DNA from 4 places in the Pseudomonas sp. TE9122 genome. Region 2 is predicted to be linked to each of the others. Evidence: predicted binding sites of a transcription regulator. Region 2 holds the regulator's gene; each other region holds the start of a gene.

Region 1 (7,727 bases), 710 kb from region 2:
CCAGAACTTTTGTCCCTTTGCCATGGCTGTCCAGGTATCGACTGTCACAGTCGCATCGCCATCAAAAGTCGATAAATCAAGTACTTTTCCTTCGTCCGGCCCAATTGCTTGGAGAATTACGGGTGTCGGCAAACGCGGGTCTCCATCAGCGATTGTCATGACATCAAACCTGACTGTTGGTGATTCTCCAGCCGGAACTCCGGTACGAATCAAATCCCACCGCAACTCAATCGCCTTGCCATGCCAAGCCGCCAGAAACGCAGCGCTCAATGAAATCTCTGCAATCTCACCAACAAAATCCACCACCGGAAACGGCGGCGCACCGGCCGGCGCGTTCACCTGGACGAATTGAGCTTTATCGTCTTTCTCTGCTGCGAAGCCTGTTATCTGAAGCTTCACTCCATCCGGATTAGCCAAAACGTCAATCGGCACTGTGGGCGGGTTCAAGGTCGGGGGTGGCAGGTCAAGTTGCAGGCCAATGACGGTATACACCTGATCCGGAAACCGCGTGGCGCTAGCGAAGTCATTGCTCTTGTCCTCCGATACCCAGAATTCCAGTTTCAACAGCGATCCTTCTTTCAATTCTTTCAGAAAAGCTATGAGCAGCGGTTTATCCCAGAACCCCTGACTGACCCAGGTCGCATTCACCTTGTGGGTGTCACCATTCCAGAATTGCAGGACGTGCGCCGAGCCGTCGGGTTTCTGGCCGGTGAGCTTCAACCACACCTGCTGACCGACCTGGATTCCCGTCCAGTTGCGTGCTCGTAGCGTGGCGTCCTGGCCCCTCAGTGCGGCCACGTCGAGCATGCCGTCCACGGCCTCAGCGATTATCGGCGAGTTGTACACCTTCTGATTGGCGGTGATAGTGATCGGGGTCGTCGCCGACTCATTGTTGTTGGTCAATTGATCGCGCACCCTGGCGAAGACCGAATGGGTGCCGTCGCCTATCAACTGCAATTCGGCAGCCGTCAGGGTGTGGTTGATCGGGCTTGTGGGGTTGGCAAATGTGATGCTCCAGGTGCCTATGGTGAGCGTGACCGTGTCTTGAGGCCGTGAGTAACCGACGGTGATCGTGATGACTGCCGTCTGCCCCGGTGCGACGCTGGGTGGATGGCTGACGGTGACGGTAGGCGCCGGGTTGTTGTAGAGCAGCTTGAGTGTGGGTGAGTCAGCGTCGTTACCGCTGGCTCGGGTCACTCTGTAGTGGACATCGTTGACACCGTTTGTGAACCAGCTCGCCGGCACGCGCAAAAGAATGCGTTCCTGCTCCTCACCGGGATAGATGGTTTTGCTGATGCCGGTGTTGACTCCGTTGACAAAAATAGTCACGACGTCATAAGCCGCCATGACCCAGTTCCGCAAGCCGGTTATGGGGTCGATGACAAGTTCTACCCCAGATGGAGTGAATGCCGAGAGAGGAAGGCCACCATCGGCAGTACCTGGAGGCAGCACCGGTGTTATCCATTGCGGGGGGTACACGGGATACAAGGCCAGGGCAGCGTTGGCTTCGGTTGAATAGACTTGAACGCTCATTCTGTTCTCCAGGAACAATGGCAGGCAAGGTTCATCACAACGCAGAACGAGGCGCCCGTCACCTGTCAGATCTGACAGGTGGGGACGGTTTTCCGACCAATGGTATCGCTGAAGGGGTGGGCGCTCCTGCACCGCCGAGAGGCCTAGCTCGCGCAAGCTGCACTCGACAGGATCTTCAGCCGCTGCAAGATTTGCATCCAAGAAGATCAAAATGTGGGAGCGCGCTTGCTCGCCAAAAGGCCGGCTCTCTCACTCGAATCACTCAGCCGAACCGCATCATCCAGGCAACTCCAGATTATCCAGCACCCGATTTACCGCCAGTTCCCCGAGCATGATCAGTTGCGCAATCCCCATCAGCGTTCGGCGCTGCGATGGTTTGACCAGCCCGGCGAATTCCTGGGCGATGGTTTTGGCCGAGGCGAGGGTTTCGCAGGCGTTGGCCAGCAGGTCTTCGTTTTTCGTGTCGGCGGTGACGGCGTACATGGCGCGGGGGCTGAAGGGTGGTGGGGTCGAGCCGGGTGGGCAGAGGTAGTGGTCGAGGGCGCGGTCGGCGGCTTGGTGGAGTTTTTTTGAATCGAGGGATTCGTAGGGGGAGGTGGGGTCGGATTCGGGCGGGTTGGGTGTTGGTTTGACCATGGTGAAGCTCCTTTGAAATGGAGCCGCGACAACCTGTCGCTAAACAGGGAGGGTGGCGGCTGTACGCGGGTTAGCGAACCGGTCAAAGGCACCCGGCAGACCCGAAGGTCTCCCGCATACAGCCACCATGACGAAATCGCGAAAATACAGATCCGCAACGAAGCCTGGAACGCTGATGCACCTTTGACTTGAGTTCGAGTCGCTAAACCCGATCGCTGATTCGTCAGCGACCGGACCACGATAGAACTCGACCCCAAAGCGCACAAGCCGGCGGATTCTGGCTTGGCTGTAGGCAATGGCGCAAGGATTTGTAGCCTTGAGACCGTGTCTGCAGGTGTCTTTTAAACAGCTTCGTTTAAATCGACAAAATGCGCCGCATTCGATGGCCTCTTCGCGAGCAGGCTCGCTCCCACAGGGGCCGTATTCCAAATGTCCGATTGGGAATGCATGTCAAACTGTGGGAGCGAGCCTGCTCGCGAAGGGGCCAGCCCAATCAGCCGATAAATCCCAAGTAAAACCGCTCTATTTCATTCCCCGGCAAAAGTTGGAAAGCTTCTTGCAATAGCCGCCCTGCGCCCGTTCGGGGCGTCAAAAGTTTGCTTTAAAGGAACGGGGAAAACCGGTGGATCGCACTCAGTTATTCAATACAGCACGCACCAACGTTGCCGACCTCAGTCGAGGCAATCTGGGCGTGCCGTTGTTGCTGCTGGTCATGCTGGCGATGATGATGTTGCCGGTACCGCCGTTCCTGCTCGACGTCTTCTTTACCTTCAACATTGCCCTGTCGATCGTCGTCCTGCTGGTCTGCGTGTACGCGCTGCGGCCGCTGGATTTCGCCGTGTTCCCGACGATTCTGCTGGTGGCGACGTTGCTGCGACTGGCGCTGAACGTGGCCTCGACGCGAGTGGTCATGCTCCACGGTCAGGACGGCCACGCCGCTGCCGGTAAGGTGATTCAGGCCTTCGGTGAGGTGGTGATCGGCGGTAACTACGTGGTCGGTATCGTGGTCTTCGCTATCCTCATGATCATCAACTTCGTCGTGGTGACCAAGGGTGCCGGGCGGATTTCCGAGGTGAGCGCGCGCTTCACCCTCGATGCGATGCCCGGCAAACAAATGGCGATCGACGCCGACCTCAACGCCGGCCTGATCGACCAGAATCAAGCCAAGTCGCGCCGTCAGGAAGTCGCCCAGGAGGCGGAGTTCTACGGTTCGATGGACGGTGCCAGCAAGTTTGTCCGTGGTGACGCCATCGCCGGCCTGCTGATTCTGTTCATCAACCTCATCGGCGGCATGGCCGTGGGTATCTTCCAGCACGGCATGAGCTTCGGCGATGCGGGCAAGGTTTACGCCTTGCTGACTATCGGTGACGGTTTAGTGGCGCAATTGCCATCACTGTTGTTATCTACAGCAGCGGCGATCATGGTGACCCGTGCTTCCGGCTCGGAAGACATGGGCAAGCAGATCAACCGCCAGATGTTCGCCTCGCCGAAAGCGCTGGCCGTGGCCGCTGGTTTGATGGCGGTGATGGGTCTGGTTCCGGGCATGCCGCACTTCTCCTTCCTGAGCATGGCGGCGCTGGCTGCGGGCGGCGCGTACCTGTTCTGGAAGAAGCAGAACGTTGCCAAGGTTGTGGCGCTGGAAGAGGTCAAGCGTCAGCAGGAACTGCTGCCGTCGCCGGCCCGCGCCATGGAAACCAAAGAACTGGGCTGGGACGACGTGACGCCGATCGACATGATCGGCCTGGAAGTCGGCTATCGCCTGATTCCGCTGGTAGACCGCAATCAGGGTGGGCAATTGCTCGCGCGGATCAAGGGTGTGCGCAAGAAGCTCTCGCAGGATCTGGGCTTCCTGATGCCGACCGTGCACATCCGCGACAACCTCGATCTGGCGCCGAGCGCTTACCGCCTGACGCTGATGGGCGTGATTCTCGCCGAGGCCGAGATCTACCCGGACCGCGAACTGGCGATCAACCCCGGCCAGGTGTACGGCTCGCTCAACGGGATCAACGCCAAAGATCCGGCTTTCGGCCTGGAGGCGGTGTGGATCGAAATCAGCCAGCGCGCCCAGGCGCAATCGCTCGGCTACACCGTGGTTGACGCCAGCACCGTGGTCGCCACGCACTTGAACCAGATTCTGTACAAGCACTCCAGTGAGCTGATCGGCCACGAGGAAGTGCAGCAACTCATGCAATTGCTGGCCAAGAGCTCGCCGAAACTGGCGGAAGAGCTGGTGCCGGGCGTGGTTTCGCTGTCGCAGTTGCTCAAGGTCCTGCAAGCGCTGCTCGCCGAGCACGTGCCGGTGCGCGACATTCGCAGCATCGCCGAAGCGATCGCGAACAACGCTGCCAAGAGTCAAGATACCGCCGCGTTGGTCGCCGCTGTGCGGGTCGGCGTATCCCGTGCAATCGTCCAAAGCATTGTAGGCACTGAGTCCGAGCTGCCTGTAATCACATTGGAACCAAGGTTGGAACAGATATTGCTCAATAGTCTGCAGAAGGCAGGACAAGGCTCGGAAGAGGGCGTTCTGCTGGAGCCGAGCATGGCCGAGAAGCTGCAGCGTTCGTTGATCGAAGCGGCCCAGCGTCAGGAAATGCAAGGCCAACCGGTGATCCTGCTGGTAGCAGGCCCGATTCGCGCGATGCTCTCGCGTTTCGGCCGCCTCGCAGTGCCAGGGCTGCATGTACTGGCCTACCAGGAAGTACCGGACAACAAGCAAGTGACCATCGTTGCGACAGTAGGGCCCAACGGCTGAGGTAGTGGTTTATGCAAGTTAAGCGTTTTTTCGCCGCCGATATGCGTCAGGCCATGAAGCTGGTTCGCGATGAGCTGGGCGCTGATGCCGCCATCATCGGCAACCGCCGCATCGCCGGCGGCGTCGAGTTGACGGCGGCTCTGGATTACAAATTGTCGGCGCTGGCGCCACGGGTTCCAAACATGGAACTCGAAGACGAGCTGCGCAAGACCCAGTCGCGCATCGTCACCGCCCAGGCCGAGCTGAGCCTGCGTGGCGAAGCCGACGGCAACACCAATCAGCAGTTGTTCGCCGGGCTGCCGTTGACCGCAGGCCTGCCGCTGACTGCTGCCGAACCGCTGAGCGAGCCGACCTACGCCGCACCGACGCGCCCGGCCGCAGCGCCTGCGCAGGCCTCGGCGGGTGTCGATCCGCGTGCACTGGATTCGATGCGTTTTGAATTGAACAGCCTGCGCGAGCTGATGGAAGTGCAGCTCGGCACCCTGGCCTGGAATCAGCTGCAAGGCAGCCGTCCGGCCCAGGCCAATCTGTATCGCCGTCTGCAGCGCATCGGCCTGTCCGGCCCGCTGTCGCGCGATCTGTTGGCGATGATCACCGATATCGAAGAACCCCGTCAGGCCTGGCGCATGCTGCTGGCGCACCTGGCGCGGATGATTGCCGTACCGGAAGTCGAGCCGCTGGAAGAGGGCGGTGTGATTGCCATGGTCGGCCCCGCCGGCATGGGCAAGACCACCACGCTGGCCAAGCTCGCCGCGCGTTATGTGCTCAAGTACGGCGCGCAGAACGTTGCACTGGTAAGCATGGACAGCTTCCGCATCGGCGCGCAGGAACAATTGAAAACCCTCGGGCGCATCCTCAACGTGCCGGTAACGCACGTCGATCCGGGTCAGTCGCTGGTGCAGGCATTGGATCCACTGCTACGCAAACGCGTGGTTTTGATCGATACTGCCGGCCTGCAAGCCAGTGATCCGGCGTTGCGCATGCAGCTTGAGAGCCTGGCCGGGCGTGGCATTCGCTCAAAAAATTATCTGGTCCTGGCAACCACCAGCCAGAAACAGGTTCTAACCGCCGCTTATCACAGTTACAAGCGTTGCGGGCTGGCCGGCTGCATCCTGACTAAACTGGATGAAACGGCCAGTCTCGGCGAAGTGTTGAGCCTGGCGATCAGTCATGAATTGCCGGTCGCGTATCTGACCGATGGCCCACGGATTCCGGATGATCTGCATCTGCCGCGTCGTCATCAACTGGTCAGCCGCGCCGTCAGCGTGCAAATGCAGGAAGAACCCAGCGAAGAAGCCATGGCTGACATGTTCGCTGATATCTATCACAGCCCGACCAAGCAGGTTGGCTGAGGTAATCATGAACAGTTTTTGTACCTACATCGATGGTCTGCCACGCATTGTTCCGATCAGGAACGCGCAGCCAGTAATGTGGCCTCCGTCTATGCAAGACAAGGTAAAGAAATAACATGGGCAGCATGCATCCCGTACAGGTGATCGCGGTGACCGGCGGCAAAGGTGGCGTCGGCAAGACTAACGTGTCAGTGAACTTGTCGCTGGCGCTGGCAGAGCTTGGCCGTCGGGTCATGCTGCTGGACGCCGACCTGGGCCTGGCGAACGTCGACGTTCTGCTGGGGCTGACACCCAAGCGCACACTGGCCGACGTTATCGAAGGCCGTTGCGAACTGCGCGACGTGCTGTTGCAAGGCCCGGGCGGGATTCGCATCGTGCCGGCGGCCTCCGGCACGCAGAGCATGGTGCACTTGAGCCCGGCGCAACACGCCGGCCTGATCCAGGCGTTCAGCGACATCGGCGACAATCTCGACGTGCTGGTGATCGACACCGCTGCGGGTATTGGTGACTCGGTAGTCAGTTTCGTACGCGCCGCCCAGGAAGTGTTGCTGGTGGTCTGCGACGAGCCGACTTCGATCACCGATGCTTACGCGCTGATCAAGTTGCTCAACCGCGATTACGGCATGAACCGCTTCCGCGTGCTGGCCAACATGGCGCAGAGCCCGCAGGAAGGGCGCAACCTGTTCGCCAAGTTGACCAAGGTCACGGATCGCTTCCTCGACGTCGCCCTACAATACGTCGGCGCCGTGCCATACGACGAAAGCGTGCGCAAGGCAGTGCAGAAGCAGCGCGCCGTCTACGAAGCCTTTCCCCGTTCCAAGTGCGCACTGGCCTTCAAAGCCATCGCCCAGAAGGTCGATACCTGGCCGCTGCCCGCCAACCCGCGCGGGCATCTGGAATTTTTCGTCGAGCGTCTCGTGCAGCAAACCGCAGGGCCTGTGATATGACCGCCAGTGGCATGAATCTTTACAAAAAGTCGGCGCGTGACGCGCAATACGAATTGATCGAGCGTTACGCGCCACTGGTCAAGCGCATTGCCTATCACTTGCTGGCGCGCCTGCCGGCCAGCGTGCAGGTCGAAGACCTGATCCAGGCCGGGATGATCGGTTTGCTGGAAGTCTCGACCAAATACGACGCCAGCAAAGGCGCCAGTTTCGAAACGTACGCGGGCATTCGAATCCGCGGCGCGATGCTCGATGAAGTGCGCAAAGGGGATTGGGCACCACGCTCGGTTCACCGTAATACCAGGATGGTCAGCGACGCGATTCGCTCGATTGAAGCTAAAACCGGCCGTGACGCTAAAGATCACGAGGTTGCGGCCGAACTCCAATTGAGTCTCGACGATTACTACGGGATTCTGAATGACACCTTGGGCAGTCGCCTGTTCAGTTTCGACGACCTGTTGCAGGACGGCGAACACGAAGGGCTGCACGAGGATGGCGCGAGTGCTCATA
Region 2 (7,727 bases):
CTTCCTACGACGGTGATGGCCTGGCGACTTACGCGAAACCGTTCGTCGAAAAGGGCGAGTTGGTCTCCTACATCCTCGGCACCTATTCCGGACGGAAACTGGGCATGCCGAGCACCGCCAACGCGGGCGGGGTGCACAACCTGTTCGTCACCCATGGCGACGAGGATCAGGCAGCACTGCTCAAGCGCATGGGCCGGGGATTGCTGGTCACCGAGTTGATGGGCCATGGCCTGAACATGGTCACCGGTGACTATTCGCGCGGCGCTGCGGGCTTCTGGGTGGAAAACGGCGAGATCCAGTTCGCCGTGCAGGAAGTGACCATCGCCGGCAACATGCGTGACATGTTCAAGCAGATTGTCGCAGTGGGTAATGATCTGGAACTGCGCAGCAACATTCGCACCGGGTCTGTGTTGATCGAGCGGATGACTGTCGCCGGCAGCTAAGCCGCGAATCCGCCAACAAAAAAAGGCGCGCCATCCGTTGTGGATGGCGCGCCTTTTTTATTCGCTTCGCACAAATCCCCTGTGGGAGCGAGCCTGCTCGCGAAAGCGGTGGATCAGTTGCAAATGTGCTGGCTGACACGGCGCATTCGCGAGCAGGCTCGCTCCCACAAATGAACAGCGCAAACTCGAACGCTTGTTTTGGTTCTCATTATCATATAATAATAAATCTCATTTCCGGACGAGTCACGGATCATGAGTTCTGCCTTGCACGAGCAGCCCTACCTCGAAAGCCGGCGCTGGATGAGTCGCCAGATCCGTTGCACGCTAAAGCCTGCAAGGAAGGCCGCGCGGTGATCGACGTCGCCCTGGAACACACCGACCTGTCGCGCAGCCAGCTGGAAGAGTTGCTCAACCCCGAGAAACTCACCGCCGGCGGCGTGTAAACCCCGCAACCGCTTTGGAGGCTCACCATGGAGCACTGGAAACGCACGATCGAACGGGCCAATCGCTGCTTCATGCTGGGCGAACTGATCGACGCCCGAGAGGCTTACCTGCAAGCCCTGGCCCTGGCGCAAGTGTTGTTCGAACGCTGGGCGGATGCCGACGAAGCGGTGGCGGCCTGCGTCGTCTCACATCACAACCTGGCTGACCTGCATCTGCGCCTGAACCAACCGGAGGAGAGCGCCGAATATCTCTGTGCCATCCATCAACGTTTGTTGCAGACCATGCAGGACGAGCGCTTGCGTCCGGCCCTGCGTGAGGCGGCGCTGCGCCAGAGCAGCAAGACCTATGTCGAACTGTTGAATTTCATCAGCGAGCACGGCGAATACCCACGCACCCAGCGCCTGCTGCATCCGGACACCGGCAATGCCCGCCGCGCCTCAACTTCTCATCAGTATGGAGTCCATTGAAATGGCTTTTACCTTGCCTGCCTTGCCTTACGCCTACGATGCCCTCGAGCCGCACATCGATGCGCAGACCATGGAAATCCATTACACCAAGCATCACCAGACCTACATCAACAACCTCAACGCCGCCGTGGAAGGCACCGAGTTTGCCGAGTGGCCGGTGGAAAAACTCGTCGCCAGCGTCCAGCAGCTGCCGGAAAAACTTCGCGCGGCGGTGATCAATCAGGGCGGCGGCCACGCCAACCATTCGCTGTTCTGGGAAGTGATGGTGCCCAACGGTGGCGGCAAGCCCGACGGCGCGCTGGCCAAGGCTATCGACGAGCAACTGGGCGGACTCGACAGTTTCAAGGAAGCGTTCACCAAAGCCGCGCTGACCCGTTTTGGCAGCGGCTGGGCGTGGCTGAGCGTCACCCCGGAGAAAAAACTGATCGTAGAAAGCAGCGGCAACCAGGACAGTCCGTTGATGAACGGCAACACCCCGATCCTTGGCCTCGATGTCTGGGAGCACGCTTACTACCTGCGTTACCAGAACCGTCGCCCGGAATACATCAACGCGTTCTACAACGTGATCAACTGGCCGGAAGTTGCTGCGCGCTATCAGGCCGCACTGGTTTAAGCCTTCAATAAAAACAATCAGGGCTGACTATGGGCACGGAAACACTGGCGATTGGCAGCGGGCGCATGTTTCGTTACGCGGTGGGTTCGCTGTTGCTGTTGGCGGGTATGACTTTACTGGTCGCCCACGCTTTGCAATGGCTGAATCTGGAACCGAGGCTGTTACGTGCCTTGCAGGGCGGTGCCATCTGCGCCTTGGGCACGGCGCTTGGCGCGGTGCCGGTGCTGGTGATCCGGCGCATGCCGCAGGCACTCAGCGACACCTTGCTGGGATTTGGTGCCGGGGTGATGCTGGCGGCGACGGCGTTTTCGTTGATCGTGCCGGGCATAGCTGCAGCTGAGAGCCTTGGCCTGACGCCGTGGGCCGCCAGTGGCCTGATCTGCTTTGGCATCCTGCTCGGTGCGTTCGGTCTGTATCTGGTGGATCGGCGCATTTGCGGTGCCTCGCCGGAGATGCTCGTCGGCACGTTGGAGCATCCGGTGATTCCACCGCGAATCTGGCTGTTCGTGTTCGCCATCATCGCGCACAACATTCCGGAAGGCATGGCGGTTGGCGTATCTGCCGGAGGCGGGATGGCGGACGCCGACAGTCTGGCGATGGGCATTGCGTTGCAGGATGTGCCGGAAGGACTGGTGATTGCTCTGGTGCTGGCCGGGGCGGGAATGTCGCGGGTCAGAGCGTTTCTGATCGGCGCGGCGTCGGGGCTGGTCGAACCGGTATTTGCGCTGCTGTGTGCGTGGCTCGTGAGTCTGGCTCAGGTGCTGTTGCCGTTGGGGCTGGCACTGGCGGCGGGGGCGATGTTGCTGGTGGTGACCCACGAAGTGATCCCGGAATCGCGCCGTCATGGGCATGACAAGCTGGCCAGTCTGGGCCTTCTGATCGGGTTTTGTCTGATGATGGTGATGGATACGGCGTTGGGGTGAATGGAGGCGAGGAACAGTGTCCCCGCCTCGAGGATTATTCACCTTCGTCGAAATACCTTTCGATCAGATCGACCAATGCGTCCATGGCTTCCTGAGCCTGTTCGCCTTCGGTGCTCAAATGGATCTTGGTGCCTTTACCCGCCGCGAGCATCATCATTGCCATGATGCTCTTGCCGTCGACAGTCGTTTCAGGTGTGCGTCCCACTCGGATCGTGCAGTCTGGATACTGACCCGCCACGCCGACAAATTTGGCCGATGCCCGGGCATGCAGGCCCAGCTTATTGATGATTTCGATTTCACGAGCAGGCATCGCGGTGTAAATCCTTTAGGTGAGGTCGCGGTGGCGAACCTGGACGTTCTTCAGGGTTTTCTGCAGGGCCTGACCCAGTCGTTCGGTCAGGTAGACGGAGCGGTGATGCCCGCCGGTGCAGCCAATGGCAATGGTGACGTAGGCGCGGTTGCTGGCGGCGAAGCGTGGCAGCCACTTGTTCAGGTAGGCGTAGATGTCCTGATACATTTCTTCGACATCCGGCTGCTGCGCCAGGTACTCGGCCACTGGGGCATCGAGGCCCGACTGAGCGCGCAGCTCCGGTTTCCAGTACGGATTGGGCAGGCAGCGCACGTCGAACACCAGGTCGGCGTCGACCGGCATGCCGCGCTTGAAGCCGAACGACTCGACCAGAAACGCCGTACCGGGCTCCGGTTGATTCAACAGGCGCAACTTGATGGTGTCGCGTAGTTGATACAGATTCAGACTGGTGGTGTTGATCTTCAGGTCGGCCAGATCGGCGATCGGACCGAGCAGGGCGGTTTCGTCGTGAATCGCCTCGGCCAGTGAGCGATTGGCGTTGCTCAGCGGGTGACGACGACGGGTCTCGGAAAAACGCTTGAGCAGGGTTTCTTCATCGGCGTCCAGGTACAGCACATCGCACTTGATATGCTTGGCACGCACGTCTTCGAGCAATTCAGGGAAACGTGACAGATGGCTGGGCAGGTTGCGCGCATCGATCGACACGGCGACCAGCGGCTGCGCCAGTTCCGTGTGAATCAGCGCCCGCTCGGCCAGTTCCGGCAGCAAACCGGCCGGCAGATTGTCGATGCAGTAGTAGCCGTTGTCCTCAAGGACATTCAGGGCGGTACTTTTACCCGAGCCCGAACGGCCACTGACAATGATCAAACGCATGATTAGTGCCCGTTCTGCTCGTCCAGTACGACCTGGTACAAGGCTTCATTGCTCGGAGCGCTGCGTAGCTTGTCGCGCACTTCCTTGCGGTCGAGCATGCTGGCGATCTGGCGCAACAACTCCAGATGCGCGTCGGTTGCGGCTTCCGGGACCAGCAATACGAACAACAGGTCCACCGGAGCGCCGTCGATGGCGTCGAAATCGATCGGGGCTTCGAGGTGCAGCAGGGCGCTCACTGGCCCCGCGCAGCCCTTGAGGCGGCAGTGGGGAATGGCGATGCCGTTGCCAAAACCGGTGGAGCCGAGTTTTTCACGGGCGATCAGCGCCTCGAAGACATCCTGCATCGCCAGATCCGGCACTTCGCGGTGGATCAGGTTGGCAATCTGTTCGAGGGCTTTTTTCTTGCTGCCGCCCGGCGCGTTCACTTGGGAACGGCCGGGGGTCAGGATGGTTTCAAGTCGGATCATGGATAGGGGTGTTAACGACCGGTCGCGCCCTGGAGGAGGCTCTGGGTCTTTTCCTTATGCTTTTTGAGTTGGCGATCCAGCTTGTCGGTAAGTGAGTCGATCGCAGCGTACATGTCGGTATCTTCTGCGTTTGCGACCACTTCACTGCCGGGAATATGCAAGGTGGCTTCGATCTTCTGTTTCAGCTTTTCGACGCACATCGTGACCTGCACGTTGGTGATCTTGTCGAAATGTCGCTCCAGTCGCTGGAGTTTTTCCTCGATGTAGGAACGCAGAGGTTGGGTCACTTCCAGTTGGTGTCCACTGATGTTGACTTGCATACAGCTTCTCCTTCGTTGCCAGTGCATAAAGCGGCAGGCCGAAAAGCCTGCCACTGGAACGCTGTAACGTGGCTTACATCAACCGCTTGCGTTCGCTCGAAGGCGCGATTCCGAGGGATTCGCGGTACTTGGCGACGGTGCGGCGAGCCACCTGAATGCCTTGTGCCTCCAGTAAACCAGCGATCTTGCTGTCACTCAACGGCTTTTTCTGATTTTCCGCAGCGACCAGTTTCTTGATGATCGCGCGGATCGCCGTGGACGAGCATTCGCCGCCTTCGGAGGTGCTGACGTGGCTGGAGAAAAAGTATTTCAGCTCATAAATACCGCGCGGGGTATGCATGAATTTTTGTGTGGTCACCCGGGAAATCGTCGATTCGTGCATGCCGACCGCTTCGGCGATGTCATGCAATACCAACGGCTTCATTGCTTCGTCGCCGTATTCGAGGAAGCCGCGCTGATGTTCGACGATCTGCGTGGCCACTTTCATCAGGGTTTCGTTGCGGCTCTGCAGGCTCTTGATGAACCAGCGGGCCTCCTGCAACTGGTTGCGCATGAAAGTGTTGTCGGCGCTGGTGTCGGCACGCTTCACGAAACCGGCGTACTGGGCGTTGACGCGCAGGCGAGGCACCGATTCCTGGTTCAGCTCGACCAGCCAGCGCTCGTTGTCCTTGCGCACGATCACGTCGGGAATGACGTATTCGGCTTCGGTCGACTCGATCTGTGAGCCGGGACGCGGATTGAGGCTCTGCACCAGTTCGATGACCTGGCGCAGCTCGTCTTCCTTGAGCTTCATGCGCCGCATCAACTGGCTGTAATCGCGGCTGCCGAGCAGGTCGATGTAATCGGCGACCAGACGCTTGGCCTCGGTCAGCCACGGCGTCTTCGCGGGCAGCTGGCGCAATTGCAGCAGCAGGCATTCGCTGAGGTTGCGGGCGCCGATACCGGCGGGCTCGAATTGCTGGATGCGATGCAGGACGGCTTCGATTTCGTCGAGCTCGATGTCCAGTTCAGGGTCGAACGCTTCAAGAATTTCTTCGAGTGTTTCGTCCAGATAGCCCTGATTGTTGATGCAGTCGATCAGGGTCACGGCGATCAGGCGATCGGTGTCGGACATCGGTGCCAGGTTCAGTTGCCAGAGCAGATGACTCTGCAGGCTCTCGCCGGCCGACGTGCGAGTGGTGAAATCCCACTCATCGTCATCGCTGCTGGGCAGGCTGCTGGCGCTGGTCTGGTAGACGTCTTCCCAGGCAGTATCCACTGGCAGTTCGTTGGGGATGCGCTCGTTCCAATCGCCATCCTCGAGGTTATCCACCGTCGGGGCGGTTTCCTGGTAGGAGGGTTCCTGGATTTCGGCGGGCTTCTGTTCGGCGTTGTCGGCCAGCGGATCGGCGTTGTCGAAGTCGTCGCCTTCTTCCTGGCGCTCGAGCATCGGATTGGATTCCAGAGCCTCCTGGATCTCCTGTTGCAGGTCCAGGGTCGACAATTGGAGCAGGCGGATGGCCTGTTGCAGCTGCGGTGTCATCGTCAGCTGCTGGCCCATTCTCAAGACTAGCGATGGTTTCATGGCAGGGGCTTAACACCTTATTCGCCGGCGCTTTGCGCCATCCACTACAGGGCGCCGAAGCGCCAAACTTAAGCAAATTATATGCCTGAAACTGAAGTGTTTGCCTAGAGCGCTGTAACAATTAAAGCGGATAAATGCGCCTTGAATCGATACAGCGCTGTCGCGCTTACAGGCGGAACTCGTGACCCAGATACACTTCCTTGACCAGATCGTTGGCCAGGATGGTCTCGGCATCGCCTTCAGCGATCAGTTGACCGTCGTTGACGATGTAAGCGGTTTCGCAGATATCCAGCGTCTCACGCACGTTGTGGTCGGTGATCAGCACACCGATGCCCTTGGCCTTGAGGTGATGGATGATCTGCTTGATGTCGCCGACCGAGATCGGGTCGACACCGGCGAACGGTTCGTCGAGCAGGATGAACTTGGGTGCAGTGGCCAGGGCGCGAGCGATTTCCACCCGGCGACGCTCACCGCCGGACAGGCTCATGCCGAGGTTGTCGCGGATGTGGCTGATGTGGAATTCCTGCAGCAGGCTTTCCAGCTCCTTGCGACGACCGGCCTTGTCCAGCTCCGGGCGGGTCTCGAGGATCGCCATGATGTTGTCGGCGACCGACAGTTTACGGAAGATCGACGCTTCTTGCGGCAGATAGCCGATACCGGCCTTGGCGCGGCCGTGCATCGGCTGGTGGCTGACGTCCAGATCATCGATCAGCACACGGCCCTGATCTGCCTGCACCAGGCCAACGATCATGTAGAAGCACGTAGTCTTGCCGGCGCCGTTCGGACCGAGCAAGCCGACGATCTGCCCGCTGTCGATCGACAGGCTGACGTCACGCACGACCTGGCGGCTTTTATAGGCCTTGGCCAGGTGCTGAGCTTTCAGAGTTGCCATTACTGGGATTTCTCTTCGGTTTTCTTCTTCGGCTGGATCACCATGTCGATGCGCGGACGCGATTCGGTGACCTTGCTGCCCGTGGCGCGACCGGCGCTGGCCAGCTTCTTCACGGTGTCGTAGACGATTTTTTCGCCCTGGGTGACGTTGTTATCCTTGTCGATAACCTTGGCCTTGTCGATCAGCACCACCCGGTTCTGCTGGGCGTGGTATTGAATCGTCACGCCGTAGCCCTTGACCGGGTTGGCGTCGCCCTGGGTCTGCAACTGCTCGAAGTAAGCCAGGTTGCCTACCGAGGTCACCACGTCGATGTCGCCATTGGGCGCGCGCGTCATGGTCACGGTGTTGCCTTTAACGATCATCGAGCCCTGGGTAATGATCACGTCACCTTTATAGGTGGCGATGCCATTC
Region 3 (7,727 bases), 5.3 Mb from region 2:
GGGGTTCTTGATCTCGTGGGCTAAACCGCGCACCAGCATCTTGCTGGTTTCCTGCTTGGACAGCTGCGCCTCTTCCTTGGTGATCCGCAGCAGGCGATCACGCGGGTGCACTTCAAGCAAAAGCAAAGTCTCGCCGTTACTGAGAATCGGCGTCACCGCGTAATCCACGGTCAGCGTCTGGCCGGTGAGGGCGGTGAGCATCGCTTCACGCTTGGTGAACGGGTGCGCCTGCTCCACGGCCTGACGCAGGGAATTGAGCGCCTCGGGGGATTCGGTGAACAGCTCGCTGATGAACTGGCCGTGGCTGCGCTGACCGCTGACGGCCAACAGCATCTCCGCCGCCGGGTTCATGTACTCCAGGCGCAGTTCGGCGTCGAGCAGGATGGTCGCCGTGGTAAGGTTGTCGAGCAGCAAACGGTGAATAGCGTCGCTTATGGTCATCTGGACCCCTTTTGGAGCAAGGCGTGCGCGAGAACAAAGCGCTGATGTCGGGAAAATGCAAAAACCAAACCAAGGCTCCGAAAAGAAGCGTTTAACCCCTGAAACAGGCGTTCGACGCGCGTTTGTATGGCACGAAGCCAGCTCAAACGGGAAGTTTCGAACCAAAATGGGTTGGGTTGTGGGCGAGATGCAGTTTAGTGCACCAATAGAGTGCGCGCGGCTGGCGGAGGTTAAAAGAAGCGCAGGAATGGATTTTTCGGCTCTTCAGGTTTGTCCTTGAGCGGGCACTCCGGGCGCACGCCATAGTCGTCGGCAACGCAGGGTTTGACCTGACGTTTCTGCGCCAGGGAAATGCGCAGCATGTGGAACGGCTGATTGGCGGTGCGTTCCACGGTACGCCCGGCGGCGTCGAGGATTTCGATCGAAAGGCTGTGGCTGCCGCGATCGATATTGCTCAGCGCAAATACCGGGCTGACGCCGGGCTCGCCAGTGGCCTTGCCATCCAGCAGCAGGCGATAACGATGGCCGCTTTGCAGGCCGGGCTCGCTGGTGACGCTGACGATCAGCTCGCCGGCGCTGCTGCGCAGAGTGGCGTCGGGCTCCGGGATCAGAATGCGCAGCATGTCGTAGTGAAAGGGCGGTGGTTCGGCGGATTTTTTCGCTGTGGTGATCGGCGCTGCGGTGTTGGCAGGGACAGCCATGCGATTGCTCGTCGCGATCGGCACTCGCTTGGCGTTGGCGCGTGGCTGGTCGGTATAGACGCGGTTGCCCTGCGCGTCGACATAGGTAAAGACCTCCGCCAAGGTGTACGTCGACATCAGCGCCAGAATGAGTGCCAGCCCCGCGCGGATCATGGTCTATGCACCCGTTGCACGGTGAAGACGGCTGGCGGGCTCTGCTGAATGACGGTCTGGCCGTCGATCACCTGCACGGCCAGGCGATGCTCGCCGCGATCAATGTTCACCAACTGCAAAACCGGTACGTTGCTCGGCTGGCCATAGGGCTCGTCGTCCAGCACCAGTCTCAGTTGATGCGGCGATTGCAGGCGCGGTTTGATCAGGACATTGACCGTAAAGGTGCCGTTGTTGGCGCGCAGGGCCTCGTCAGTGGGCAGGCCGGCGAGCTCGAGGATTTCATAGGCGTTGCGCGCTGGTTGCGGTGCTTCGGGGCGGGGTGATTGCGGCGCGCTCGGTGCTTGCGGCTCGACCCGATTGAGCGGTGGCAGCTCGACCGGTTGCGCCTGCACGCCGTCCGGCGGCTGATTGCTGTACGCCGTGTTGCCGTTGGCGTCGGTGTACTTGTAGATCTGCGCGGCGGCGGGCAGGGCGATCAGCAGCAGAATGTAGAGAAACGTGCGACCCATGAAATCGACCGGGGTTGGAAGCGATGGGTAGCAGCATAGGACAGGTGGGGCGGTTGGCCAAAACCGTTAATAACTGGAATTGAAAAGACTGGTATCCAAAGGATCGTTCCCATGCTCTGCGTGGGAATGCCTCCTGGGACGCTCCGCGTCCAGTGACGCGGAGCGTCACGGGCTGCATTCCCACGCGGAGCGTGGGAACGATCAATGACCCACCGCTTTCGCGAGCAGGCTCGCTCCCACATGGAAAATGCGTTGCGCCGGGCAATAAAAAAGGCCTCCCGAAGGAGGCCTCTTGTGTCACGCCGCTTTACGCAGCGCTACCGGATCAGCAGCTGTAGTACAGCTCATATTCCAGTGGGTGCACGAAGGTGCGAACCTTGATTTCTTCTTCCGATTTCAGCGCGATGTAAGCGTCGATGAAGTCATCGGAGAACACGCCGCCCTTGGTCAGGAACGCGCGGCCCTTGTCCAGCTCTTCCAGGGCTTCTTTGAGGCTGCCGCAAACCTGTGGAATCTCTTTCGCCTCTTCAGGCGGCAGGTCGTACAGGTTCTTGTCGGCGGCATCGCCTGGGTGGATCTTGTTCTGGATACCGTCCAGACCGGCCATCAGCAGTGCTGCGAAGGCCAGGTACGGGTTGGCAGCCGGATCCGGGAAGCGTGCTTCGATACGGCGGGCTTTCGGGCTCGACACGTAAGGAATACGGATCGAAGCGGAACGGTTGCGAGCCGAGTAGGCCAGCATTACCGGAGCTTCGAAGCCTGGCACCAGACGCTTGTAGGAGTTGGTCGCCGGGTTGGTGAAGCCGTTCAGGGCCTTACCGTGCTTGATGATGCCGCCGATGAAGTACAGAGCGGTATCGGACAGGCCGGCATAGCCTTCACCTGCGAAGGTGTTCTTGCCGTCTTTCCAGATCGACATGTGTACGTGCATGCCCGAACCGTTGTCGCCGTACAGTGGCTTCGGCATGAAGGTCGCGGTGCGGCCGTAAGCGTCGGCAACGTTGTGCACAACGTATTTCAGGGTCTGAACTTCGTCGGCCTTCTTCACCAGGGTGTTGAACTTGACGCCGATTTCGTTCTGGCCGGCAGTCGCCACTTCGTGGTGGTGAACTTCAACCGACTGACCCATTTCTTCCAGTGCGTTGCACATGGCGGTACGGATTTCGTGGTCGTGGTCGAATGGTGGAACCGGGAAGTAGCCACCTTTCACGCCTGGACGGTGACCCTTGTTGCCGCCTTCGATGTCCTGGTCGGACATCCACGAACCTTGCTCGGAGTAGATCTTGAACATCGAGCCGGAGATGTCCGACTTGAATTTCACCGAGTCAAAGATGAAGAACTCAGGCTCCGGACCGGCGAATACGGTGTCACCGATACCGGTGGCTTTCAGGTGCTCTTCGGCGCGCTTGGCGATCGCACGTGGGTCGCGATCGTAGCCCTGCATGCTCGAAGGCTCGATGATGTCGCACACCAGAATCAGGGTTGGGTCTTCGGTGAACGGATCGAGCACGGCCGTTTCGTCGACCGGCATCAGGATCATGTCGGAGGCTTCGATGCCTTTCCAGCCGGAGATGGAGGAACCGTCGAACATCTTGCCGACTTCGAAGAAGTCGTCATCCAGCGCATCGCGAGCCGGCATGGTCACGTGGTGCTGAGTGCCTTTGGTGTCCGTGAAGCGCAGATCAATCCACTTGACGTCATGATCTTTGATGAGTTGAACCGACTTCGACATAGTGTCCTCCGGGTGAATTAGGGCGGGTAGTGGATGCCCTTAATAATGGTGATGCCGGCGCGAATACTCTGCCAAGGCAACCTGCCTCACAAGGGAGCAAATTGCATGCCAGTGCCCCAGCATGGGTTTTTTGCCCCAAATTCACGCTTATTAAGGCGTGCGAGGTACTGAATCGACAAATCCCGCCCCTTAATGTTGCGTTTAAATTCAGAAATGACCTGTTTTGGTGCAAGCAAAACCTTCTGCACATTAACTGGTTAAACCTTGAGCAATTTCCGCTATAATCCGCGCCCCCCTTTTTCGGCTGGCCGTTCGCGCGCTGTTTTCATGAAACTTATCGTAAAAGTCTTCCCCGAGATCACCATCAAAAGCCGACCTGTCCGGACGAAATTCATCCGCCAGTTGGCCAAGAACATCCGCACCGTGCTCCGTGACCTGGACCCGGCCGTGGTGGTGAACGGCGTGTGGGACAATCTCGAGCTGGAAACCCGCGTTACCGACCCCAAAGCCTTGAAAGAGATGGGCGAGCGCCTGACCTGCATGCCGGGTATCGCGCATTTTCTGCAGATAGACGAGTACCCGCTGGGCGACTTCGACGACATCACCGAAAAGTGCAAACAGCACTACGGCGATGCACTGGCCGGGAAGATTTTCTCGGTGCGCTGCAAGCGCGCAGGCAAGCATGCCTTCAGCTCGATGGACGTGGAAAAATACGTCGGCAGCAAGCTGCGTCGCGAGTGCGGTGCGGCCGGAATCGACCTTAAAGCACCGCAAATCGAAGTCCGTATCGAAGTTCGCGACAAACGGTTGTTCGTGATTCACAGCCAGCACAACGGCATCGGCGGCTACCCGCTGGGTGCGTTGGAGCAGACGCTGGTATTGATGTCCGGCGGCTTTGATTCGACCGTGGCGGCTTATCAGATCATGCGTCGCGGCCTGATGGCGCACTTCTGCTTCTTCAATCTCGGCGGGCGTGCCCACGAATTGGGCGTGATGGAAGTCGCGCACTTCATCTGGAAGAAGTACGGCAGCTCGCAACGCGTGCTATTTGTCAGTGTGCCGTTCGAGGAAGTGCTGGGCGAAATTCTCGGCAAAGTCGATAACAGTCATATGGGCGTGGTTTTGAAGCGTATGATGTTGCGCGCCTCGTCCGAGATCGCCGAACGCCTGCACATCGATGCACTGGTGACCGGTGAAGCGATCTCGCAAGTGTCGAGCCAGACGCTGCCGAACCTGTCGGTGATCGACTGCGTGACCGACAAGCTGGTGCTGCGGCCGCTGATCGTCGCGCACAAGCAGGACATCATCGACACCGCCAACGAGATCGGCACCGCCGATTTCGCCCGGCACATGCCGGAATACTGCGGCGTGATTTCGGTCAACCCCAAGACCGCCGCCAAGCGTGGCCGGGTTGAGCACGAAGAGAAAGAATTCGACATGGCGGTACTCGAGCGTGCGCTCGCCAACGCCAAACTGGTGCCGATCGATCGGGTAATCGACGAGTTGGGCCAGGATTTGCAGATTGAAGAAGTCAGCGAAGCGCTGGCCGGTCAGATCGTGATCGACATCCGCCACCCGGATGCCGCCGAGGATGACCCGCTGGAGCTCGCCGGCATAGAGGTACAGACGATGCCGTTCTATGCAGTGAACGCACGTTTCAAGGAACTGGACCCTACTCGCCAGTACCTGCTGTATTGCGACAAAGGCGTGATGAGTCGCCTGCATGCCCACCATTTGCTCAGTGAGGGGCATGCCAATGTGCGCGTTTATCGACCGAGCTAAGTGCCCGGGGCTGTTTGCCTGTGGCCTGCGTCACCGGCCCCCCGACACCGCCGTCAAGCTGTAACGGCCATGCCGGACACTACTGCTAATCGCTGCCATGACTTGTCAGCAAACCGAATCCTCTGATCGAGATACACAAGTGATCGAAAATCTACGCAACATCGCCATCATTGCCCACGTTGACCACGGTAAAACCACCCTGGTAGACAAACTCCTGCGTCAATCCGGCACCCTGGAGCGCAACGAGCTCAACGACGAGCGCGTGATGGACTCCAACGACCAGGAAAAAGAGCGCGGTATTACCATTCTGGCGAAGAACACCGCCATCAACTGGAACGGCTACCACATCAACATCGTGGACACCCCGGGCCACGCCGACTTCGGCGGCGAAGTTGAACGCGTAATGTCGATGGTCGACTCCGTTCTGCTGCTGGTTGACGCTCAAGACGGCCCTATGCCGCAAACCCGTTTCGTGACCAAGAAGGCTTTCGAAGCCGGCCTGCGTCCAATCGTGGTCATCAACAAGGTTGACCGTCCAGGCGCGCGTCCGGACTGGGTTCTGGACCAGATCTTCGACCTGTTCGACAACCTCGGTGCTACCGAAGAACAGCTGGACTTCCAGGTTGTTTACGCTTCGGCCCTGAACGGTATTGCCGGTCTGGACCACACCGCCATGGCGGAAGACATGACTCCGCTGTACCAGGCAGTAGTCGACCACGTTCCGCCTCCGGCCGTTGACCGTGACGGTCCGTTCCAGATGCAGATCTCCGCTCTGGACTACAACAGCTTCCTGGGTGTTATCGGTGTTGGCCGTATCGCTCGTGGTCGCGTCAAGCCGAACACCCCGGTTGTCGCTATCAGCGCCGACGGCAAGCGTCGCAACGGTCGTATCCTGAAGCTGATGGGTCACCACGGTCTGCACCGCATTGACGTTGACGAAGCAGCAGCCGGCGACATCGTCTGCATCAGCGGCTTCGACGAGCTGTTCATCTCGGACACTCTGTGCGATATCAACACCGTCGAGGCGATGAAGCCGCTGACCGTTGACGAGCCAACCGTTTCCATGACCTTCCAGGTAAACGACTCGCCATTCTGCGGTAAAGAAGGCAAGTTCGTGACCTCCCGTAACATCAAGGATCGTCTGGACAAAGAGCTGCTTTACAACGTTGCACTGCGCGTTGAAGAAGGCGACTCGGCTGACAAGTTCAAGGTTTCCGGCCGTGGTGAGCTGCACCTCTCGGTACTGATCGAAACCATGCGTCGCGAAGGCTTCGAGCTGGCCCTGGGCCGTCCTGAAGTGATCATCCGTGAAGTCGACGGCGTGAAGCAGGAACCGTTCGAAAACGTCACCATCGACATCCCTGAAGAATCCCAGGGCAAGGTCATGGAAGAGATGGGTCTGCGTAAGGGCGACCTGAGCAACATGGTGCCGGATGGCAAGGGCCGTGTTCGTCTGGAATACAACATCCCTGCTCGCGGTCTGATCGGTTTCCGTAACCAGTTCCTGACCCTGACCAACGGTGCTGGCATCCTGACCTCGATCTTCGACCGTTACGCTCCAGTGAAGTCGGGCCACATGTCCGGCCGTCAGAACGGCGTTCTGGTTTCGGTTGAAACCGGCAAGGCTCTGACCTACTCGTTGGAAACCCTGCAGGCCCGTGGCAAGCTGTTCGTAGAACACGGCCAGGAGATCTACAACGGTCAGATCGTTGGTCAGAACAGCCGCGACAACGACCTGGGTGTGAACCCAACCAAAGGCAAGAAGCTCGACAACATGCGTGCTTCGGGTAAAGACGAAACCATCGCTCTGGTCCCACCTGTTCGCTTCACCCTGGAACAGGCTCTGGAATACATCCAGGAAGATGAGCTGTGCGAAGTTACGCCTAAGTCGATCCGTCTTCGCAAGAAGATCCTCGACGAAAGCGAGCGTACCCGCGCTGCCAAGAAAGCCAAGGCGTAATTCAGCCCTGGAATAAAAAAACGCCCCCGGTCGCGAGACAGGGGGCGTTTTTGTTTGTCTGGCGTTTATGCAGTGTTTGCACTGGCCCTTTCGCGAGCAGGCTCGCTCCCACAGTGGGATTTCGGGTGCACACAAAATCCGTGTTCACTGATCTCTATTGTGGGAGCGAGCCTGCTCGCGAAAGCGGCCGATCAGCCGCCGAAAACTTCCCCAGCGATCAAAATTTGTCGATGGCCCGGAAATTCTGCACCCGCTCGACTTCTTTCGGCTTATAAGCGCAATACCCCGGCCGCGGCCCGATCTTCGGGTGGTTGCGGCAGGTGTCCGGGCGCTTGTCATAAATGGTGCACAGGCGGGTTTTACGATCCAGGTAATAGCAGTCGTTGTTGCTCATGCGCTGCAGGGTGAAGATCCCCGACTTCTGATTGAAGCGCTCGACCAGGCCTTCC
Region 4 (7,727 bases), 1.0 Mb from region 2:
AAACTCAGTTGCAGGGCCATTCGAGCCTCAGACCCGCGCCGCTGTCACCGCCGCCGAGCCCCAGGTGGTTCTCCAGCGACGCTTGACGCCGTGCAGGCCAAACCATGCCAGCACGCCGAGGCTGGCGAACAACCACAGCGCCAATTGATAGCTGCCGGTGCTTTGCTTGATCGCGCCCATGCCGGCCGCCAGGGCGAAGCCGCCAATTCCGCCGGCCATGCCGATCAGCCCGGTCATCACGCCGATCTCCAGACGAAAACGCTGCGGTACCAGTTGGAAAACCGCACCGTTGCCGGCGCCCAAGCCGAGCATGGTGCAGACGAAAAGCGCCAGCGCCGCGTAGGAACTTGGCAGATTGAAGCCCACCGCTGCGATGCAGATGGCAGCGACGGTGTACATCGCCAGCAAGGTGCGGATGCCGCCGAAGCGATCGGCCAGCGCGCCACCCAGTGGCCGCATCAGGCTGCCGCCGAACACGCAGGCAGCGGTGTAGTAGCCGGCGGTCACCGGGCTCAGACCGTATTGATCGTTGAAGTAACCGGGCAGGGCGCTGGCCAGGCCGATGAAGCCGCCGAAGGTGACGCTGTAGAAAAACATGAACCACCAGCTGTCGCGATCACCGAGGGCCTTGAAGTAGTCGGCCATGGCTTTCGGTTTTGGCCGCTGCGGGGCGTTTTTTGCCAACAGGGCGAACAGCACCAAAGTCAGGACCAGCGGGATCAGGGCAAACCCGAAGACATTGCTCCAGCCGAACGCGGCGGCAATCACTGGCGCCAGCAGCGCGGCGAACACGGTGCCGGAGTTGCCCGCACCGGCGATGCCCATGGCTTTGCCTTGGTGCTCTGGCGGGTACCACTGCGAGGCCAGCGGCAGGGCCACGGCGAACGACGCGCCGGCCATACCGAGGAACAGGCCGAGGATCAGCGCCTGTTCATAACTGTGGATGCCCAGTTTCCAGGCACCGAACAGCGCGCAGATGACGATGACCTGGCCGATCAGCCCGGCGGTCTTGGGCGACAAGCGATCAGCGAGCATGCCCATGGCGAAGCGCAACACCGCGCCGGCCAGAATCGGCGTGGCGACGACGAGGCCGCGTTGCTGGGTGGTCAGGTGCAGGTCGGCGGCAATCTGCACCGCCAGCGGGCCGAGCAGGTACCAGACCATGAAGCTCAGGTCGAAATACAGGAAGGCCGCGAACAGGGTCGGGGTATGGCCGGATTTCCAGAAGCTTGAATTCATCGCGCACCTCGGCTGAAAAGAGTCTCGAAAGGAGTCATGCACAGCAGGTGGAGCGCCTCACGGCCGCACCACCGGCCCCGTTCTGTGGGGCCAAAACGCAAAAACGCCGCTACCTGATTCGCCGGGGGGCGAACGGGGTGAGCGACGTCTTTGTCGTAGGTGGGGCAACCGCCGTTGGTTACCTGTGCGGTTTACTTAGCGAGATTTGTGCCAACAGCTGAAAAGCAAAAGCCCCTCACCCTAGCCCTCTCCCAGAGGGAGAGGGAACCGAGCGGGGGATGGCCGAATCATTTGCCGATCTGAACGATTTCGAGTGAATCCATAATCGACTCGGTCGTTCAGGTCGGCGGACAGCGCCAGACAACGCGGTCGGTCCCCTCTCCCTCCGGGAGAGGGAACCGAGCGGGGGATGGCCGAATCATTTGCCGATCTGAACGATTTCGAGTGAATCCATAATCGACTCGGTCGTTCAGGTCGGCGGACAGCGCAAGACAACGCGGTCGGTCCCCTCTCCCTCCGGGAGAGGGCTAGGGTGAGGGGCCCTTGATTTGCAGCGAAAATTTCAGCCCAGCAACTCACTCATGGCAATGATCTGCTCCGCCACCTGAATCAGCTTCTGCTGGCGGCTCATCGCCTGGCGGCGCATCAGCGTATAGGCCTCTTCCTCGTTGCAGTCCTTCATCTTCATCAGCAAACCCTTGGCCAGTTCAATGCGCTTGCGCTCGGCCAGTTGCTGATCGCGCGCCTGCAATTGCGCGCGCAAGGCCTGGTCACTCTCGAAGCGCGCCATCGCCACGTCGAGAATCGGCTGCAACCGTTGTGCGTGAATGCCTTCGACGATGTAGGCACTGACCCCGGACTTGATCGCCTGACGCATCACCCCCGGGTCATGTTCGTCGGTAAACATCACGATCGGCCGGGGCTGGTCGCGGCTGACCAGTACCACTTGCTCCATCACATCGCGGCTCGGTGACTCGGTATCGATCAGGATCACGTCCGGGCGCACCGTTTCGACGCGCGCCGGCAGGTCGATGGTCAGGCCGGACTCGTCGATTACCTCGAAGCCGGCCTCGGTCAGCGCCGCTTTCAGGCGTCCGACTTTTTTCGCGGTGTCGTTGATCAGCAGAATGCGCAACATGTTCGCGGTCTCCTGTCAGCGCTGGGCGAGAAGGGGGGCGGTGTCGCTCAGGGCATGCAGCTTGAAACTGCGCGCATAGCCCGCCGGGTCGCTGCCGTCCCAGACCTTGCCGTCGAGCAACTGGCTGCTGCGCAGGTCTGCGTACGAAGTCGCAACGCCGACCGCGCTGGCGGCCTCGCGATACAGATCCAGACGCTGAACCTGACGGGCGACGGCCAGATAATCCGGATCCTCGCGCAACAGACCCCAGCGACGAAACTGGGTCATGAACCACATGCCGTCGGACAGGTAGGGCAGATTGACCTCGCCATCGCCATGAAAACGCAGCGCATGCGGATCCTGCCAGCGATTACCGAGGCCATCGGCGTAGTCGCCCATAAAACGCGGCTCGATGCACGCGGCGGGGGTGTCGAGGTATTCGGTGGCGCTGAGTAATTGCGCGGTACTGCGGCGGTTTTCCGGGCCTTCTTCGATGAATCGGCTGGCCTCAAGAATGGCCATGACCAGCGCCCGCGCGGTGTTGGGGTATTGCTCGACAAATTCGCGGGTGCAGCCGAGGACTTTTTCCGGGTGATCGGGCCAGATGCTCTGGCTGGTCGCCAGGGTGAAACCGAGATTCTGCTGCACGGCGCTGGCCGCCCACGGTTCGCCGACGCAAAAGCCGTCGATGCGCCCGGCTTGCAGGTGCGCGACCATTTGCGGCGGCGGCACTACCACGCTGTCGACGTCCTGCAACGGATGAATGCCCTGGCTCGCCAGCCAGTAATAAAGCCACATCGCATGGGTGCCGGTGGGGAAGGTCTGGGCGAAGGTCAGTTTTGCGCGGCTTTGGTGCACGTGCCGATCGAGCGCTTCAGGACTGTTCACGCCAGCCTGTTGCAAACCATGGGACAGGTTCAGGCTCTGGCCATTCTGGTTCAGGCCCATCAGCACTGCCATGTCGGTCGGGGCGACGCCGCCGATGCCCAGGTGCACCGCATAAATCAGCCCGTACAGACTGTGCGCGGCATCCAGTTCGCCGCTGACCAGTTTGTCGCGCAGGTTGGCCCATGAGGCCTGACGTTTGAGGTTCAGCGTCAGGCCGTAGGGTTGGGCGAAGCCCTGGGTGGCGGCGACCACCACCGAGGCGCAGTCGCTCAGCGCCATGAATCCGAGATTGATCGCGCTCTTTTCCGGCGCATCGCTGCCATTGACCCAGGCCAGAGGCCCCAAGGACGTTTCGTTCATACCCTACCTCAAAAAAAACGTCGTCCCGGATTCTGCGCAGGCAAAACCCGGGGACGACGCCATTGTCCTGGCCTGCGCGCCGTCATTGGTCGGCAGACTGATGAGCGGGGTGGTGCAAGGCATATGCCAGTCGCCTGATTCGCGCAGGCGCCTCGCGCCGGGGGACGATGCCCGGCTATAATCGCCGCCTCTTTTCGCCGCCCGAGTCATTGCCGCCCATGTACACCCTGGCCCGTCAGCTGTTGTTCAAACTTTCCCCGGAAACCTCCCACGATCTGTCGCTGGATCTGATCGGCGCGGGTGGACGTTTGGGCCTCAACGGCTTGCTGTGCAAGGCACCGGCGAAAATGCCGGTGACCGTCATGGGGCTCGAATTCCCGAACCCGGTAGGGCTGGCGGCAGGTCTGGACAAGAACGGCGCGGCCATCGATGGCTTTGCGCAACTGGGTTTCGGTTTTGTCGAAATCGGCACCGTGACCCCGCGTCCGCAGCCGGGTAACCCGAAACCACGAATCTTCCGCCTGCCGGAAGCCGAGGCGATCATCAACCGCATGGGTTTCAACAACCTTGGCGTGGATAACCTGCTGGCGCGGGTCGCTGCGGCGAAATACCAAGGCGTGCTGGGCATCAACATCGGCAAGAACTTCGATACCCCGGTCGAGCGCGCGGTGGATGATTACCTGATCTGCCTGGACAAGGTCTACGCCCACGCCAGTTACATCACGGTCAACGTCAGCTCGCCGAATACCCCGGGCCTGCGCAGCCTGCAGTTCGGCGACTCGCTCAAACAATTGCTCGCGGACCTGGCCACGCGCCGCGCCGAACTGGCCCTGCGTCACGGCAAGCATGTGCCGCTGGCGATCAAGATCGCGCCGGACATGACCGACGAAGAAACTGCGCAGGTCGCCCAGGCGTTGATCGAAACCGGCATGGATGCGGTGATCGCCACCAATACGACTTTGAGCCGTGTCGGCGTCGAAGGCATGGAGCATGGCGACGAGGCGGGCGGTCTGTCGGGTGCGCCGGTGCGTGAAAAGAGCACCCATACCGTGAAAGTGCTGGCGGGCGAATTGGCCGGGCGTTTGCCGATCATTGCTGCGGGCGGGATTACCGAGGGCAAGCACGCGGCGGAGAAGATCACGGCCGGTGCAAGCCTGGTGCAGATCTATTCGGGCTTCATCTACAAAGGCCCGGCGCTGATTCGTGAATCGGTAGACGCCATCGCCGCGTTGCGCTGAGGATTGCCGAGGCCTTGGGGAGCCTTTGTGGCGAGGGGATTTATCCCCGCTGGGCTGCTCAGCAGCCCCAAACCTTCCACAGTGATATGCCAGGTAGATTGAAGTTCGGACTTCGCGACTGCTGCGCAGCCGAGCGGGGATAAATCCCCTCGCCACGTGGATCCCGGTTAACCCTTTTTGCAGGCATAAAAAAGGGCTCCTCGAAGGAGCCCCTGGGCCGTAGCCCGCCGTCCGGGAGGGACGTGCGTGGTTAATTCAGTGCAGATTCAGATTGTCGTGTCGGAATAAATGCCCTGTGTCAGCCGACGGCGTGAAGTTCGTTGAGTCTGTGGATTCCCGCAGTGCCGGTCATACCGTCCCAGTTGTCGCCGCGTCCTTCTCGCCAGCCGTTGATCCAGGCTTGACGTACCGACGGTAGAGTAAATGGGCAAAGCTCACGGGATTTGCCACCAACGCCATATTGATATCCGCGCAAAAATGCTCTTTCCAACGGATCACGCTTAAGTCTTCTCATAGGGTGTTTCCCTCACTTGTTGACTGTAGTGTCGCGTTGACCTCAATTGAGGTCTGGCAGAAAAAACCTGCCATCGTGCGGCTCGCTGCCGGCGTGGCGAGCCAAGGTGTTGACGCCGTTGCGACGTCAACCTGTGCTCAGTTCTAACCAATGAGTCACACCGAGGGAATGATCGTTTTGTCATAAGCACGTAACGTAAAGGATGCTATGGCGATAAGTAACCGCGTATTTATTCAACGTTCATTGCGCAAACCCCGGTATGATCGGCGCCCCGCTGACTCAGGGGGTTAATCCTTTAGTGAGAATGACCCACGTTTGCGCTTGGGTAATATTCGACGAAGGGTCGCTTTCAGTCTTTTTGTTTCACCAACTTTTTTATCTGTCCCGGCATCTAAGCTCTTTTAACCCGAGCAGCGGGGATGGAACGGCACACCTTCGTGCCACGCGGGCGCTCTTTCAGAAAAGCGCCTGATTGAAAACCGGGTCGGCAATGCGTTGCCGGCCCACTAGCCAAAGGCTCTGGAATTACCATGTCCGATCGTTTCGAACTCTTCCTCACTTGCCCCAAAGGCCTTGAAGGCCTGCTCATCGAGGAAGCCGTCGGGCTTGGCCTTGAAGAAGCGCGCGAGCACACCTCCGCCGTGCGTGGCATGGCGACCATGGAAACCGCTTATCGCCTGTGCCTCTGGTCGCGTCTGGCCAACCGTGTGTTGCTGGTGCTCAAGCGTTTCCCGATGAAGGACGCCGAAGACCTCTACCACGGCGTGCTCGACATCGACTGGCAGGATCACATGCTCAGCGACGGCACCCTGGCCGTCGAATTCAGCGGCCACGGCTCGGGCATCGACAACACCCACTTCGGCGCGCTGAAAGTCAAAGATGCCATCGTCGACAAACTGCGCACGCCACAGGGTGATCGTCCATCCATCGACAAGCTCAACCCGGACCTGCGCATTCACCTGCGTCTGGATCGCGGCGAAGCGATTCTCTCCCTCGACCTCTCCGGCCACAGCCTGCACCAGCGCGGCTATCGCTTGCAGCAGGGCGCGGCGCCGCTGAAGGAAAACCTCGCGGCGGCAATCCTCATCCGTTCCGGCTGGCCGCGAATTGCCGCCGAAGGTGGCGCACTGGCTGACCCGATGTGCGGTGTCGGTACGTTTCTCGTCGAAGCGGGGATGATTGCCGCCGACATGGCGCCGAACCTGCGTCGCGAGCAGTGGGGCTTTACCGCGTGGCTCGGTCATGTGCCGGCACTGTGGAAAAAACTCCACGAAGAAGCCGTCGAGCGTGCTGCCGCCGGTCTGGCCAAACCGCCGCTGTGGATTCGCGGTTACGAAGCCGATCCACGACTGATTCAGCCAGGCCGCAATAACGTTGAGCGCGCCGGCCTCAGCGAGTGGATCAAGATCTACCAGGGCGAAGTGGCGACCTTCGAGCCGCGCCCGGATCAGAACCAGAAAGGTCTGGTCATCTGCAACCCGCCGTACGGCGAGCGTCTCGGTGACGAAGCCAGCCTGCTGTATCTCTACCAGAACCTCGGCGAGCGTCTGCGTCAGGCCTGCCTGAACTGGGAAGCGGCGGTGTTCACCGGCGCCCCGGATCTGGGCAAGCGCATGGGCATTCGCAGCCATAAACAGTATTCGTTCTGGAACGGCGCGCTGCCGTGCAAGCTGCTGCTGATCAAGGTCCTGCCCGATCAGTTCGTCACTGGCGAACGCCGCACTCCGGAACAGCGTCAGGCCGAGCGCGAGCAAGCGGCTTACGACCAGACCCCCGACGAGCCGCAAGAGCGCAAGTTCAACAAGAACGGCAACCCGATCAAGCCGACGCCAGCCCCGGCGCCAGTGATCGAACAACCGCGCCTGAGCGAAGGCGGGCAGATGTTTGCCAACCGCTTGCAGAAAAATCTCAAGGCGATGGGCAAGTGGGTCAAGCGCGAAGGCATCGATTGCTACCGCGTCTATGATGCCGACATGCCTGAATACGCAATGGCCATCGACCTGTACCACGACTGGGTGCACGTTCAGGAATACGCCGCGCCGAAATCCATCGACCCGGAAAAAGCCTCGGCGCGCATGTTCGATGCGCTGGCGGCCATACCGCAGGCGTTGAACGTCGACAAGAACCGCGTGGTGGTCAAGCGCCGCGAGCGGCAGAGCGGCACCAAGCAGTACGAGCGTCAGGCTGCGCAGGGCAAGTTCGTCGAGGTCAATGAAGGTGGCGTGAAGCTGCTGGTCAACCTCACCGATTACCTCGACACCGGCCTGTTCCTCGATCACCGGCCGATGCGCATGCGTATCCAGAAAGAGGCGGCCGGCAAACGCTTCCTCAATCTGTTCTGCTACACCGCGACCGCCAGCGTGCACGCGGC

What was found. Region 2 encodes sigma-54, which starts transcription at its own class of promoters, with help from an activator protein. Its sites were predicted from a motif close to ANTGGCATNNANNTTGCTNT; they were not measured.
Region 1: the regulator sigma-54 is predicted to act here: its motif matches at 2,713-2,732, upstream of flhA (flagellar biosynthesis protein FlhA).
Region 3: the regulator sigma-54 is predicted to act here: its motif matches at 3,630-3,649, upstream of glnA (type I glutamate--ammonia ligase).
Region 4: the regulator sigma-54 is predicted to act here: its motif matches at 3,716-3,735, upstream of ACZ9BE_RS06675 (CmpA/NrtA family ABC transporter substrate-binding protein).

The regions. Positions count from the first base shown of each region.
Region 1 covers NZ_JBWBQI010000001.1:1,176,223-1,183,949, forward strand. The annotation lists gene ACZ9BE_RS05190 (Ig-like domain-containing protein) at 1-1,533, opposite strand, end outside; gene ACZ9BE_RS05195 (DUF6124 family protein) at 1,810-2,169, opposite strand; gene flhA (flagellar biosynthesis protein FlhA) at 2,792-4,921, shown strand; gene flhF (flagellar biosynthesis protein FlhF) at 4,933-6,273, shown strand; gene fleN (flagellar synthesis regulator FleN) at 6,390-7,220, shown strand; gene fliA (RNA polymerase sigma factor FliA) at 7,217-7,727, shown strand, end outside.
Region 2 covers NZ_JBWBQI010000001.1:467,472-475,198, forward strand. The annotation lists partial or broken gene pmbA (metalloprotease PmbA) at 1-443, shown strand, start outside; partial or broken gene ACZ9BE_RS01945 (FagA protein) at 696-776, shown strand; gene ACZ9BE_RS01950 (hypothetical protein) at 761-886, shown strand; gene ACZ9BE_RS01955 (hypothetical protein) at 914-1,354, shown strand; gene ACZ9BE_RS01960 (superoxide dismutase) at 1,356-1,967, shown strand; gene ACZ9BE_RS01965 (ZIP family metal transporter) at 1,997-2,890, shown strand; gene ACZ9BE_RS01970 (HPr family phosphocarrier protein) at 2,925-3,200, opposite strand; gene rapZ (RNase adapter RapZ) at 3,216-4,073, opposite strand; gene ptsN (PTS IIA-like nitrogen regulatory protein PtsN) at 4,076-4,540, opposite strand; gene hpf (ribosome hibernation-promoting factor, HPF/YfiA family) at 4,552-4,860, opposite strand; gene ACZ9BE_RS01990 (RNA polymerase factor sigma-54) at 4,934-6,424, opposite strand; gene lptB (LPS export ABC transporter ATP-binding protein) at 6,591-7,316, opposite strand; gene lptA (lipopolysaccharide transport periplasmic protein LptA) at 7,316-7,727, opposite strand, start outside.
Region 3 covers NZ_JBWBQI010000001.1:5,794,536-5,802,262, forward strand. The annotation lists gene glnL (nitrogen regulation protein NR(II)) at 1-441, opposite strand, end outside; gene ACZ9BE_RS26185 (DUF4124 domain-containing protein) at 672-1,295, opposite strand; gene ACZ9BE_RS26190 (DUF4124 domain-containing protein) at 1,292-1,804, opposite strand; gene glnA (type I glutamate--ammonia ligase) at 2,130-3,536, opposite strand; gene thiI (tRNA uracil 4-sulfurtransferase ThiI) at 3,864-5,318, shown strand; gene typA (translational GTPase TypA) at 5,458-7,278, shown strand; gene ACZ9BE_RS26210 (YkgJ family cysteine cluster protein) at 7,496-7,727, opposite strand, start outside.
Region 4 covers NZ_JBWBQI010000001.1:1,480,711-1,488,437, forward strand. The annotation lists gene ACZ9BE_RS06660 (bifunctional protein-serine/threonine kinase/phosphatase) at 1-20, opposite strand, end outside; gene ACZ9BE_RS06665 (nitrate/nitrite transporter) at 28-1,239, opposite strand; gene ACZ9BE_RS06670 (ANTAR domain-containing response regulator) at 1,802-2,377, opposite strand; gene ACZ9BE_RS06675 (CmpA/NrtA family ABC transporter substrate-binding protein) at 2,393-3,604, opposite strand; gene ACZ9BE_RS06680 (quinone-dependent dihydroorotate dehydrogenase) at 3,823-4,842, shown strand; gene rmf (ribosome modulation factor) at 5,141-5,356, opposite strand; gene rlmKL (bifunctional 23S rRNA (guanine(2069)-N(7))-methyltransferase RlmK/23S rRNA (guanine(2445)-N(2))-methyltransferase RlmL) at 5,887-7,727, shown strand, end outside.